Regions from separate parts of the Micromonospora sp. SYSU B005 genome, predicted to be linked through region 1. Evidence: predicted binding sites of a transcription regulator. Region 1 holds the regulator's gene; the other holds the start of a gene.
The links. The regulator HrcA, encoded in region 1, represses chaperone genes, less so after heat shock. The targets are predictions, from matches to a motif close to GGTTNGCACNCTCNNNNNGAGNGTGCNAACC.

Region 1 (6,048 bases):
CGTGTACGTCCACGTGCCGTTCTGCGCCAGCCGGTGCGGTTACTGCGACTTCAACACGTACACCGCCTCGGAGTTGGGCGGCGGGGCGAGCCGGGAGACGTACGCCGACTCGGTGCTTGCCGAACTGGCGCTGGCCGCCCGGGTGCTGGGCGACTCGCCGCCGCCCCGGGTCGACACCGTCTTCGTCGGCGGCGGCACGCCCACCCTGCTGCCCGCCGACGACCTGGCCCGGATCCTCGACGGCATCGACCGCGTCTGGGGGCTGGCCGCCGACGCCGAGGTGACCACCGAGGCCAACCCCGAGTCGGTGAGCCCGGAGTCGCTCAAGACGCTGCGGGCGGCCGGCTACACCCGGATCTCGCTCGGCATGCAGTCCGCCGCGCCGGGCGTGCTCGCGGTGCTGGACCGGCGGCACAGCGCGGGCCGGGCCACCGCCGCCGCGCTGGAGGCGCGCGACGCCGGGTTCGAGCACGTGAACCTGGACCTGATCTACGGTACCCCGGGCGAGACGGCCGACGACTTCGCCGCCTCGCTGGCCCAGGTGGTCGACGCGGGCGTGGATCACGTCAGCGCGTACGCCCTGATCGTGGAGGACGGCACCCGGCTGGCCGCGCGGATGCGGCGTGGCGAGCTGCCGTACCCCTCCGACGACGTGGCGGCGGACCGCTACCTGGCCGCGGAGGCCGCGCTCGGCGAGGCCGGGTTCTCCTGGTACGAGGTGTCGAACTGGGCCCGCTCGGCGGCGGCCCGGTGCCGGCACAACCTGCTCTACTGGACCGGCGCCGACTGGTGGGGCCTGGGCCCGGGGGCGCACAGCCACGTCGGCGGCGTGCGGTGGTGGAACGTCAAGCACCCCAGCGCGTACGCGGCGCGGCTGGCCGAGGGTGCCTCGCCGGCGCTGGCCCGGGAGCGGCTCAGCCCCGAGGAGCAGCACATGGAGGACGTGATGCTGCGGGTGCGGCTCGCCTCCGGTCTGCCGCTGGACGTGCTGGACGAGCCCGGCCGGGCGGGCGCCGAGCGGGCCAGGGACGCCGGGCTGCTCGACGCCGGGGCGTACGCGCGAGGGCTTGTGGTGCTGACGCTGCGCGGACGGCTGCTGGCCGACGCGGTGGTACGCGACCTGCTGCCGTGACCGGCACCGGCCGGCCGCCCCCTCGGCCGGCCGGCGGTGTCACTTGATGAAGTTGTAGGTCATCGGGTAGCGGTAGAGCACACCCTCGTTGGCCTTGATCCCGCCGATGATCCCGAAGATCAGCGGCACCAGCCAGACCAGCATCGGGACGAAGAACAGGATCCCGCAGGTGATGACCGTGACGACCCAGGCGAGGACGCTGGCGATGGTCCAGGTGATCTGGAAGTTCAGCGCCGCGACCGCGTGGGCGCGGACCGTCGGGGACTGCTGACCGCGGGTCATCATCGCGATGAGCGGGGCGACCCAGCCGAGCAGACCGCCACCGACGATGACACCGGCGGCGCCGCCGAAGTGCGCCACCAGGGCCCACGTCTTCTCGTCGTTGTTGGCGTAGGAGGCCGGGCCGTACCCGCCACCGGCGGGGTAGCCGGGCATGCCGCCCGGCGGGGGGTAACCACCCGGCGGGGGGTAGCCGCCGCCCGGGGGCGGGTAGCCGCCCGGGGGCGGATAGTCACCGGGCGGGGGATAGCCGCCGGCGCCCGGCGCCCCGGACAGTGGAGCGGTGGGCGGTTCGCTGCCCGGCGACGAGCCGTAGGGCGCCGACGGGTCGGGCTGGGGGCCGGAGTCCCCTGCCCCTGGAGGGCGAGGAGGTTCTGTCATGGTCGCCACGGTAGGGGCACCGGTCAACTCGCACCAGAGCGACACAGACCGACGATGACCGGCTGTTCGGCCCTGGTGGGCGGCGCTGTGTGGTGGGCCGCACCGCAGGTCCGTCAGGCGATCATCGCGTCGGCGGGGGTGCCGACGTAGACTGGCACTCGCTACAGTCGAGTGCCAGCCGCCCGGCGGATGCCGCGTGCCGGCCCGGCCGAGGTGCGTCAGGAGGTGGGGAATGGGTCTCGACGACCGCAAACTCGCCGTGCTGCGCGCGATCGTCGAGGACTACGTCGCCACGCAGGAACCGGTCGGCAGCAAGGCCCTGGTCGAGCGGCACCAGCTCGGCGTCTCGCCCGCCACCGTGCGCAACGACATGGCGGTGCTGGAGGAGGAGGGCTACATCCGGCAGCCGCACACCAGCGCCGGCCGGGTGCCCACCGACCGCGGCTACCGCCTCTTCGTCGACCGGCTGTCCCGGGTCAAGCCGCTCAGCCCGGCCGAGCGCCGGGCGATCGAGCGCTTCCTGGTCGGCGCCGTCGACCTGGACGACGTGGTGCACCGCACGGTCCGGCTGCTCGCCCAGCTCACCCGTCAGGTGGCGGTGGTGCAGTACCCGAGCCTGGCCCGGTCCAAGGTGCGTCACCTGGAGCTGGTGCCGATCTCCACCACCCGGCTGATGGTCGTCATGATCGCCGACACCGGCCGGGTCGAGCAGCGGCTGGTCGAACTGCCCGCCCCGGTGCCCGCCGACGACGTGACCGACCTGCGCCGGCTGGTGAACGAGAAACTCGTCGGCTGCCAGCTCGCCGAGACGCCTCCGCTGGTGCAGGCGCTCGTCGAGGAGTCCGCGCCGCATCTGCGCCCGGCCATGACGACGCTCTCCACAGTGCTGCTGGAGACCCTCGTGGAACGGCACGAGGAGCGCCTCGCGCTGGCCGGGCAGGCCAACCTCACCCGGGGTGGCCTGCTCGACTTCCAGGGTTCGCTGCGGCCCATCCTGGAGGCGCTCGAAGAAGAAGTCGTACTGCTCAAGCTGATCGGCGAGACCGAGCCGAGCACCACCCGGGTGCTCATCGGCGACGAGAACGAATTCGACAACCTGCGGGCCGCCTCGGTGGTCAGCACCGGCTACGGACCGGGCAGCACGATCGTCGGCGGGCTCGGCGTGCTCGGGCCGACCCGGATGGACTACCCCGGCAATATCGCCATGGTGAGGGCCGTGGCACGCTACGTGGGCGAACTGCTGGCCCAGAACTGACCAGTCAGGGCCGACGGCCGGTTCCGGCCGACGACCGGAGCGACGCGAGACGAACATGAGGACACCTAACGCAGTGGCCAGGGACTACTACGGCATTCTCGGCGTGAGCCGGGACGCCTCCGACGACGAGATCAAGCGCGCCTACCGCAAGCTGGCGCGGCAGTTCCACCCGGACGTCAATCCGGACCCGGAGGCCCAGGAGAAGTTCAAGGACATCAACGCCGCGTACGAGGTCCTCTCGGACGACCGGAAGCGGCAGATCGTCGACCTGGGCGGCGACCCGCTCGCCCCGGGCGGCGGTGGCATGGGCGGCCCGGGCGGGCCCGGCGGCGCCGGTCCGTTCGTCGGCTTCCAGGACATCATGGACGCGTTCTTCGGCGGCGCCGCGGGCGGCAGCCGGGGGCCGCGTCCGCGTACCCGCCCCGGCGCGGACGCGATCCTGCGCCTGGAGCTGGACCTCAACGAGACCGCGTTCGGCGTCGAGGCGCCGATCACCGTCGACACCGCGGTGCTCTGCACCACCTGCTCCGGCGCCGGCACCGCCGCCGGCACCCACCTGGCCACCTGCGAGGCGTGCGGCGGCCGGGGCGAGGTGCAGTCGGTGCAGCGGACCTTCCTCGGTCAGGTGGTCTCCGCCCGGCCGTGCACCGTCTGCCAGGGCTACGGCACCACCATCCCGCACCCCTGCCCCACCTGCGCGGGTGACGGCCGGGTACGCACCCGCCGCTCGCTGACCGTCAAGATCCCCGCCGGGGTCGAGGACGGCATGCGGATCCGCCTGGCCCAGCAGGGCGAGGTCGGCCCCGGTGGCGGCACCGCCGGTGACCTCTACGTCGAGATCCACGAGCGGCCGCACGACGTCTACTCCCGCAAGGGCGACGACCTGCACTGCCGGGTCACGGTGCCGATGACCGCCGCCGCGCTCGGCACCCGGCTGACCATCAAGACGCTGGACAGCGAGGAGACGGTCGACGTCAAGCCCGGCACCCAGCCCGGCAGCACGCTGCGGCTGCGCGCCCGGGGCGTACCGCACCTGCGCGGCACCGGCCGGGGTGACCTCTACGTGCACCTGGACGTGCGTACCCCGACCAAGCTCGACGCCGACCAGGAGCGGATGCTGCGCGACTTCGCCAAGACCCGCGGCGAGGAGGTCGCCGAGCTGACCAAGCAGGGCGGCTTCTTCTCCCGGATGCGCGACGCCTTCAACGGGCACGCCTGAGGTGTCCGCGCCGCTGTTCCTGGTCGAGGCGCTGCCCACCGGTGACACGCTGACGCTGGACGGCCCGGAGGGCCACCACGCGGCCACCGTGCAGCGGCTGCGCGTCGGCGAGGAACTGGTGCTCGCCGACGGCCGGGGCGGCACCGCCGCCGCGGTGGTCACCGCCGTCGGCCGCGGCACGCTCGACCTGCGGGTCACGAGCCGGGGGTACGCGGACGCGCCGGTGCCCCGGCTCGTCGTGGTGCAGGGCATCGCCAAGGGCGACCGGGGCGAACTCGCCGTGCAGGCGATGACCGAGGTCGGGGTGGACGAGATCGTGCCCTGGGCGGCGTCCCGCTCGGTGGCGCAGTGGCGCGGCGAGCGGGGCGAACGGGCCCGGCAGAAGTGGGTCGCGACCGCCCGCGAGGCGGCCAAGCAGGCCCGCCGCCCGTGGTTGCCGGTGGTGGCCGGCGCGCCGGACGAGTCCACCGCCTCGGTGGCCCGCCGGATCGCCGGTGCGGCCGGCGCGTTCGTGCTGCACGAGGGCGCGCAGGACCGGCTGACCACAGTCGACCTTCCGGCCGCCGGGGAGATCGTGCTGGTGGTCGGCCCGGAGGGCGGCATCGCCGACCACGAGCTGGCCGCGTTCGCCGAGGCGGGCGCCCGCACGGTCCGCCTGGGCCCGTCAGTCCTGCGCACCTCGACGGCAGGCGTGGCAGCCCTGACAGTCCTGGCCACCCGCCTGACCCACTGGTAAACCCGCGCGCCCCCCTCTTTGGTGCGCGCTGATCTTGCAGTTTCGGCCCGCGCGGCGCCCCTTTTGCGGCGTTTTGCCCGGGCCGGAAGTGCAAGATCGCGGGGGTCAGGAGCGGAGGTAGGAGGCGCCGTTCAGGTCGATGATGGTGCCTGCCGCCCACTCGGCCTCGGGGCTGGCCAGCCAGTGCACCGCCGCGGCGATCTCCTCCGGCCGGGCCACCCGGTGGAACGGGGACTGGGCGCGCACCGCCTCGCCCCGCTCGCTCTTCAGGTGCTCGTTCGTCATGTCGGTCTCGACGAAGCCGGGCGCCACGCAGGCCACAGCGATGCCGTACGGCGCCAGGGCCACCGCCAGCGACTGGGCCATCGCGTTCATCCCGGCCTTGCTGGCCCCGTACGCCGGGTTGGCCGGCTCGCCCCGGAACGCGCCCCGGGACGAGACGTTGACGATCCGGCCCCCGCGCTCACGCATGTGCTGCGCGGCGCACCAGGCGGCGTTCGCGGCGCCGACCAGGTTGGTGTCGAGCACCTCCCGCCACCGCGCCCGCCACTGCTCGTAGCTGCTCTCGAAGACCGGGTGCGGGGGATCGGCCGGCCCGAACACCCCGGCGTTGTTCACGAGTACGTCGAGGCCGCCGAGCCGCTGGGCCGCCTCGTCCACCATGGCGCGTACCGCGTCGGGGTCGGCCAGGTCGGCGCGGACCACCACGTGCCCGTCGCCGGGCAGTTCGGCGCGCAGTCGCTCCGCCAGCTCGGCCGAGTCCCGGTGGTGGATCGCCACCCGGTCTCCACCTGCGGCGAACGCCCGCGCCACCGCCCGCCCGATGCCCCGCGAGGCCCCCGTCACCAGCACCGCCCGTCCCGACATGGCGGCCATCCTGCCGCATCCTGCCGGTCCGCCCGGCGGTGCCCCCGCCACGCTCGCGGCGACGTCCTTACACTGCTGCGATGGACTGCCTCTTCTGCCGGATCGTCGCCGGGGAGATTCCGGCCACCATCGTCCGCGAGACCGCCACCACCCTGGCCTTCCGGGACATCGACCCGAAG
Region 2 (6,048 bases), on a different contig from region 1:
AGCCCGGCGCCACGCAGGAACCGCCGCCGCGACTCCGCGTCGTCGTCGTGCCGGACCGGCTCCCAGCCACCCGGGGTCTTCTCCTCCCCCGCGAGCGCGGCGACCACCGGAGGCGGTGCCGGCTGCGCGGCCGCGCCCCGGCCGGGCCCCAGCGGACCGGCCACGAACGCCCAGAGCGTCAGCGCGCCCAGTCCGCCGCCGACCAGGGAGGGCAGCGCGTCGAACGCGTCCGCGCCGGCCCGGGTCAGCGCGGCGGCGACGCCGAGCACCGTGAACGCGGCGACGCCGGCCAGGCCGATCACCAGCCGCCGGGCCGCCGCCAGGCCGAGCAGCGCCCCGAAGGCGGCCAGCAGCAGCGCCGTCCCGACCAGCAGGGCGATCTTGTCGTACGTGCCGAAGACGTCGATGGCGAACTGCTTGAGCGGCTCGGGCACCAGGTCGACGACGAGTCCGCCGACGGCGACGAGCGGCGCGGACCGGGGACCGGTCAGGACCGCCACGGGTTCGGCGGTGCCGAGTGCCACCACTGCGGCGACGACACCGGCGAGTGCCGCGCGGCGGCGGGAGAGGGTGCTCACGGCATCCAGTCTGGTCGACCCGCCGGGCCGGCTGCCAATTCCGTCAGCGTTCTGTAAGGACATACGCGTCAGGGCACACCACCGGGTCGGCGGTGTGCCCTGACGGCGGGGCGTACTACTCGGTCAGAAGCCCGGGCCGTGCTGGTGGCCGTGGCCGTGGCCGTGCGAGTGGCCGTGCCCACCGCCGGCCGGCTCCGGCTCGGCCGGCTTCTCCACCACGAGGCTCTCGGTGGTGAGCAGCAGGCCGGCGATCGAGGCGGCGTTGCTGACCGCGTTGCGGGTCACCTTCACCGGGTCGATGATGCCGGACTTGGCCAGGTCGACGTACTCGCCGGTGGCGGCGTCGAGGCCGTAGCCCCAGTCCTGGCCGACGACCTTCTGCACCACCACGTAGCCGTCGTGGCCGGCGTTCTGGGCGATCCAGCGCAGCGGCTCGACGAGCGACTTGCGCACGATCGAGACGCCGACCTTCTCGTCACCGGTGAAGCCCAGGTCGTCGTCGAGCGCCGGCAGGATCTGGGCCAGGGCGGCGCCGCCACCCGGGACCGTACCCTCCTCGACCGCGGCCTTGGTCGCGGCGATGGCGTCCTCGATGCGGTGCTTGCGCTCCTTCATCTCGACCTCGGTGGCCGCGCCGACCTTGATCACGGCGATGCCGCCGGAGAGCTTCGCCAGCCGCTCGGCCAGCTTCTCCCGGTCCCACTCGGAGTCGGAGGCCTCGATCTCCTTACGGATCTGCGCGACCCGGTCGGCGACCTCGGCGGCCTGGCCGCCACCGTCGACGACAGTGGTGTTCTCCTTGTCGACCACGACGCGGCGGGCGGTGCCCAGCACCTCCAGGCCGACCTGGTCGAGCTTGTAGCCCAGCTCCGGGGCGACCAGCTCGGCACCGGTGAGGATCGCCATGTCCTGGAGCATCGCCTTGCGGCGGTCGCCGAAGCCGGGGGCCTTGACCGCGCAGACCTTGACGGTCTTGCGCAGCGCGTTCACCACGAGCGTGGACAGGGCCTGGCCCTCGACGTCCTCGGCGACGATGAGCAGCGGCTTGTTGTTCTGGAGGACCTTCTCCAGCAGCGGCAGCAGCTCCTCGATCGCCGAGATCTTCTGGGTGGTGATCAGGATGTACGGGTCCTCCAGGACCGCCTCCTGCGCCTCCAGGTCGGTGACGAAGTTCGGGGAGATGAAGCCCTTGTCGAACTGGAGACCCTCGGTCACCTCCAGCTCGGTGGTGAGCGCGGAGCCCTCCTCGACGGTGATGACACCGTCGCGGCCGACCTTCTCCATCGCCTCGGCGATCAGCTCACCGATGGCGGCGTCCTGCGCGGAGACGGTCGCGACGTGCGCGATCGACTCCTTGCTGGAGACCTCGACGGCCTTGCCGAGCAGCGCCTCGGAGACCTTGGCGGCCGCCGCGTCGATGCCCCGCTTCAGGCCGGTCGGGTTGGTGCCGGCGGCCACGTTGCGCAGGCCCTCACGGACCATGGCCTGGGCCAGCACGGTGGCGGTGGTGGTCCCGTCGCCGGCGACGTCGTTGGTCTTGGTCGCCACCTCCTTGACCAGCTGCGCGCCGAGGTTCTCGTACGGGTTGGTGAGCTCGATCTCCTTGGCGATGGTCACGCCGTCGTTGGTGATCGTGGGCGCACCGAACTTCTTGTCCAGGACGACGTTGCGCCCGCGCGGGCCGAGGGTGACCTTCACCGCGTCCGCGAGGGCGTTGACACCGTGCTCGAGCAGGTGCCGGGCGTCGTCCGAGAAGCTGAGGATCTTCGCCATCAGTATCCCTTCGAAGCGACGTTGCCCCGGCCCGGCGAGCCGGACCGGGGCAACGACACTGATCGGTTGCTTACTTCTCGATGACCGCGAGGACGTCGCGGGCGGAGAGCACCAGGTACTCCTCGCCGGCGTACTTGACCTCGGTGCCGCCGTACTTCGAGTAGAGGACGGTGTCGCCGACCTTCACGTCGATCGGCACGCGGTTGCCCTTGTCGTCGATCCGGCCCGGGCCGACAGCGAGGACGGTGCCCTCCTGCGGCTTCTCCTTGGCGGTGTCGGGGATCACGATGCCCGAGGCGGTGGTGGTCTCGGCCTCGTTCGCCTGGACCACGATGCGGTCCTCGAGCGGCTTGATCGCAACCTTGGTCGCGGTAGTCACGGGCATACCCTCCCGGGTACTTGGTGTCGTTGCCGGCCGGCACGCCGACCAGCGTCAATCTGCCACATGCCACCGGGCGGGGCCGTCGTCGCGGGTGCCGGTCCGCCTGGCGCTCAACCCCCGGGCACGAGGCTCGGGCGTTGGCACCCTCAGGGTGAGAGTGCTAATCGCAGGTTATTCCTCGGCTAGCACTCCGTCAAGGAGAGTGCCAACGCGTCGCCCTCCGTGTCGCGCCGGAACCGGGCCGGGAGAATGAGCGCGTGGATCTCGACCAGCTCGCCGCGCTGCGTACCCCCGAGGGGTCGGCGGCGCTCGCCGCGGCCGAGCGGGTGGCCGGCGGCGACCCGCTGGCGGCGGCGGCCGCGCTGCGCTCGGCCGGCATCCCCGGCGGGCTCGCGGCCGCGGCGCTGACCCAGGCGGAGCTGCGCCGCCGGGCGGCAGGCAAGTTCGGCCCGGTCGCGGCCGGGATGTTCCTCACCCGGGCGGGGCTGGAGCAGGCCACCCGCCGCGTGGTCGCGGACCGGCGCGCCGCGCGGCTGCGCGCCGCGGGCGTGACCACGCTGGCCGACCTGGGGTGCGGACTGGGGGCCGACGCGCTCGCCGCGGCCCGCGCCGGCATCCGGGTGTACGCGGTGGAGGCCGACCCGCTGACCGCCGAGATGGCCGCCGCCAACGCCGAGGCGGCCGGGCTCGCCGACCTGGTGACAGTCGAGTGCGGTGACGCCACGGCGTTCGACGTGAGCGGGGTCGACGCGGTGTTCTGCGATCCGGCGCGGCGGCGGGCCGGCACCGGGCGGCGCGTCTTCGACCCGAACGCCTACTCCCCGCCGTGGGACTTCGTCACCGGCCTGGCCGCGCGGGTGCCGCGCACCGCGGTGAAGGTGGCACCCGGGCTGGACCACGCGCTGATCCCGGGCGGCGCCGAGGCGGAGTGGGTGAGCGTGGACGGCGACCTGGTCGAGGCGGCGCTCTGGTGCGGTGACCTGGCCGAGGTCCCGCGCCGCGCCACAGTGCTGCGCGAGAAGGAAGGGCCCCTTCTTAACGCCTCCGGTAGTAAAAGGGTCCCTTCCTATCACCTAACCGGCACGGGCGCACAGGAGGCGCCGGTGGGACCGGTCCGGCGCTTCCTCTACGACCCGGATCCGGCGGTGGTACGCGCGCACCTGGTCGCCGAGCTGGCCACCGACCTCGACGCCACGCTCGCCGATCCGTCGATCGCCTACCTGTACGCCGACGAGGCCCGGCCCACCCCGTTCGCCCGCTGCCTGGAGATCACCGACGTGCTGCCGTTCTCGCTGAAGCGGCTGCGTGCCCTGCTGCGCGAACGCCGCGTCGGCCGGGTGGAGATCCGCAAGCGCGGGTCGGCGCTGGAGCCAGAGAAGCTGCGCCGTGACCTGCGGCTCTCCGGCGAGACGGCGGCCGACCTGGTGCTGACCCGGGTCGCCGGCGCCCCCACGGTGCTCGTCTGCCGGCCGGTTCCGGCCGGCGGCTGACCCCGGCGCGCGGTTTCGGCTCGCGGTGGGCCGATGACCGGGCTAGCTTGATCCGGTGGCGGGCCCTGGCACTCCGGCGATCGCGTTGCTGAGCAAGCGGAAGATCGCCCACAGCACCCACACCTACGACGTCTCGCCGGACGCGCCGAACTACGGCGCGCTCGTGGCGACCGCGCTCGGGGTGGCGCCGGAGCGCGTGTTCAAGTCGCTCGTCACCGAGGTCGACGGCGGGCTGACGGTGGCGGTGGTGCCGGTGACCGGCGAGCTGGACCTGAAGGCGCTCGCCGCGGCGGCCGGCGGCAAGCGGGCGGCGATGGCGGACCGCACGACGGCCGAGCGGGCGACCGGATACGTCCGCGGCGGCATCAGCCCGTTGGGGCAGCGCAAGCGCCTACCGACAGTCATCGACGCCTCCGCGCTGGCGCACCCGACGGTGTACGTCTCGGCGGGCCGCCGGGGGTTGCAGGTGCAGCTCGCGCCGACCGATCTGGTGGCGCTCACCGGGGCGACGACGGCATCGATCGCCGCCGCCTGAGCGGGCTCGTGACGGTGCGTGTGGGAGCGTTCCCGGAGCGCGCTCTCCCGGCGGTGTCCCGCGGGTGACAACCGCGTTGCTGAATTGTTACCGCCGCCAACAAACTTCTGACCTCGGCAGTCTTGCGGCGCATGGGAGGCGGGGAATACGTTGCCGGACACAACAAAACATCACCACTCCCCCACCTCCGAAAGGACCCTGCACATGCGCAAGGGCTTCCTCACCTTCGCGGCCGTCGGTCTCCTCGCGACCGGCAGCATGGCCGCCTGCGGTGACAACGGCGGTTCTTCCGACGAGGCCGGCGGCGGCTCCAACGCCAAGAAGCCGAAGATCGGCGTGATCCTGCCGGACAGCAAGTCCTCCGCCCGCTGGGAGGGCGCGGACCGCAAGTACCTGAAGGCGGCGTTCGACGCGGCCGGCGTCGAGTCCGACATCCAGAACGCGCAGAACGACAAGACCGCGTTCCAGACCATCGCCGACCAGATGATCACCAACGGCGTCAACGTCCTGATGATCGTCAACCTGGACTCCGGCACCGGCAAGGCCGTGCTCGACAAGGCCAAGTCGCAGGGCGTGGCGACCATCGACTACGACCGGCTGACCCTGGGCGGCTCCGCCCAGTACTACGTCAGCTTCGACAACGAGGCGGTCGGCAAGCTCCAGGGCGAGGGCCTGAGCAAGTGCCTGACCGACAAGGGCGTCAAGAACCCGTCGATCGCGTACCTCAACGGCTCGCCGACCGACAACAACGCCACCCTGTTCAAGAACGGGTACGACTCGGTGCTCAAGCCGAAGTTCGACTCGAAGGAGTACACCAAGGTCGCCGACGACCCGGTACCGGCGTGGGACAACGCGCAGGCCGCCACGATCTTCGAGCAGCAGATGACCAAGGCCGGCGGCAAGATCGACGGCGTGCTCGCCGCCAACGACGGTCTCGGCAACGCGGCCATCTCGGTGCTGAAGAAGAACAAGCTCAACGGCAAGGTCCCGGTGACCGGTCAGGACGCCACCAAGGAGGGCCTGCAGAACATCCTCGCCGGTGACCAGTGCATGACCGTCTACAAGGCGGTCAAGAAGGAGGCGGACGCTGCCGCCGAGCTGGCCATCGCGCTCGCCAAGGGCGAGAAGAAGGACACCGGCCAGACGGTCAAGGACCCGGAGGGCAACCGGGACGTGCCGGCCGTGCTGCTGGAGCCCAAGGCCATCTACAAGGACAACGTCAAGGACGTGGTGGCCGACGGCTACGTCACCAAGGAAGAGCTCTGCACCGGTGCCTTCGCGAAGCTCTGC

Region 2: groES (co-chaperone GroES) is a predicted target of HrcA. The motif match lies at 2,869-2,899, and genes of this name have one in related genera.

What each region holds. Positions count from the first base shown of each region.
Region 1 covers NZ_JAXCFU010000017.1:38,531-44,578, reverse strand. The annotation lists gene hemW (radical SAM family heme chaperone HemW) at 1-1,132, shown strand, start outside; gene SM452_RS27065 (DUF4870 domain-containing protein) at 1,172-1,792, opposite strand; gene hrcA (heat-inducible transcriptional repressor HrcA) at 2,025-3,047, shown strand; gene dnaJ (molecular chaperone DnaJ) at 3,121-4,266, shown strand; gene SM452_RS27050 (16S rRNA (uracil(1498)-N(3))-methyltransferase) at 4,268-5,002, shown strand; gene SM452_RS27045 (SDR family NAD(P)-dependent oxidoreductase) at 5,108-5,869, opposite strand; gene SM452_RS27040 (histidine triad nucleotide-binding protein) at 5,950-6,048, shown strand, end outside.
Region 2 covers NZ_JAXCFU010000001.1:460,372-466,419, forward strand. The annotation lists gene SM452_RS02120 (sulfite oxidase) at 1-641, opposite strand, end outside; gene groL (chaperonin GroEL) at 702-2,351, opposite strand; gene groES (co-chaperone GroES) at 2,422-2,736, opposite strand; gene SM452_RS02135 (THUMP-like domain-containing protein) at 2,991-4,223, shown strand; gene ybaK (Cys-tRNA(Pro) deacylase) at 4,279-4,758, shown strand; gene SM452_RS02145 (sugar ABC transporter substrate-binding protein) at 4,963-6,048, shown strand, end outside.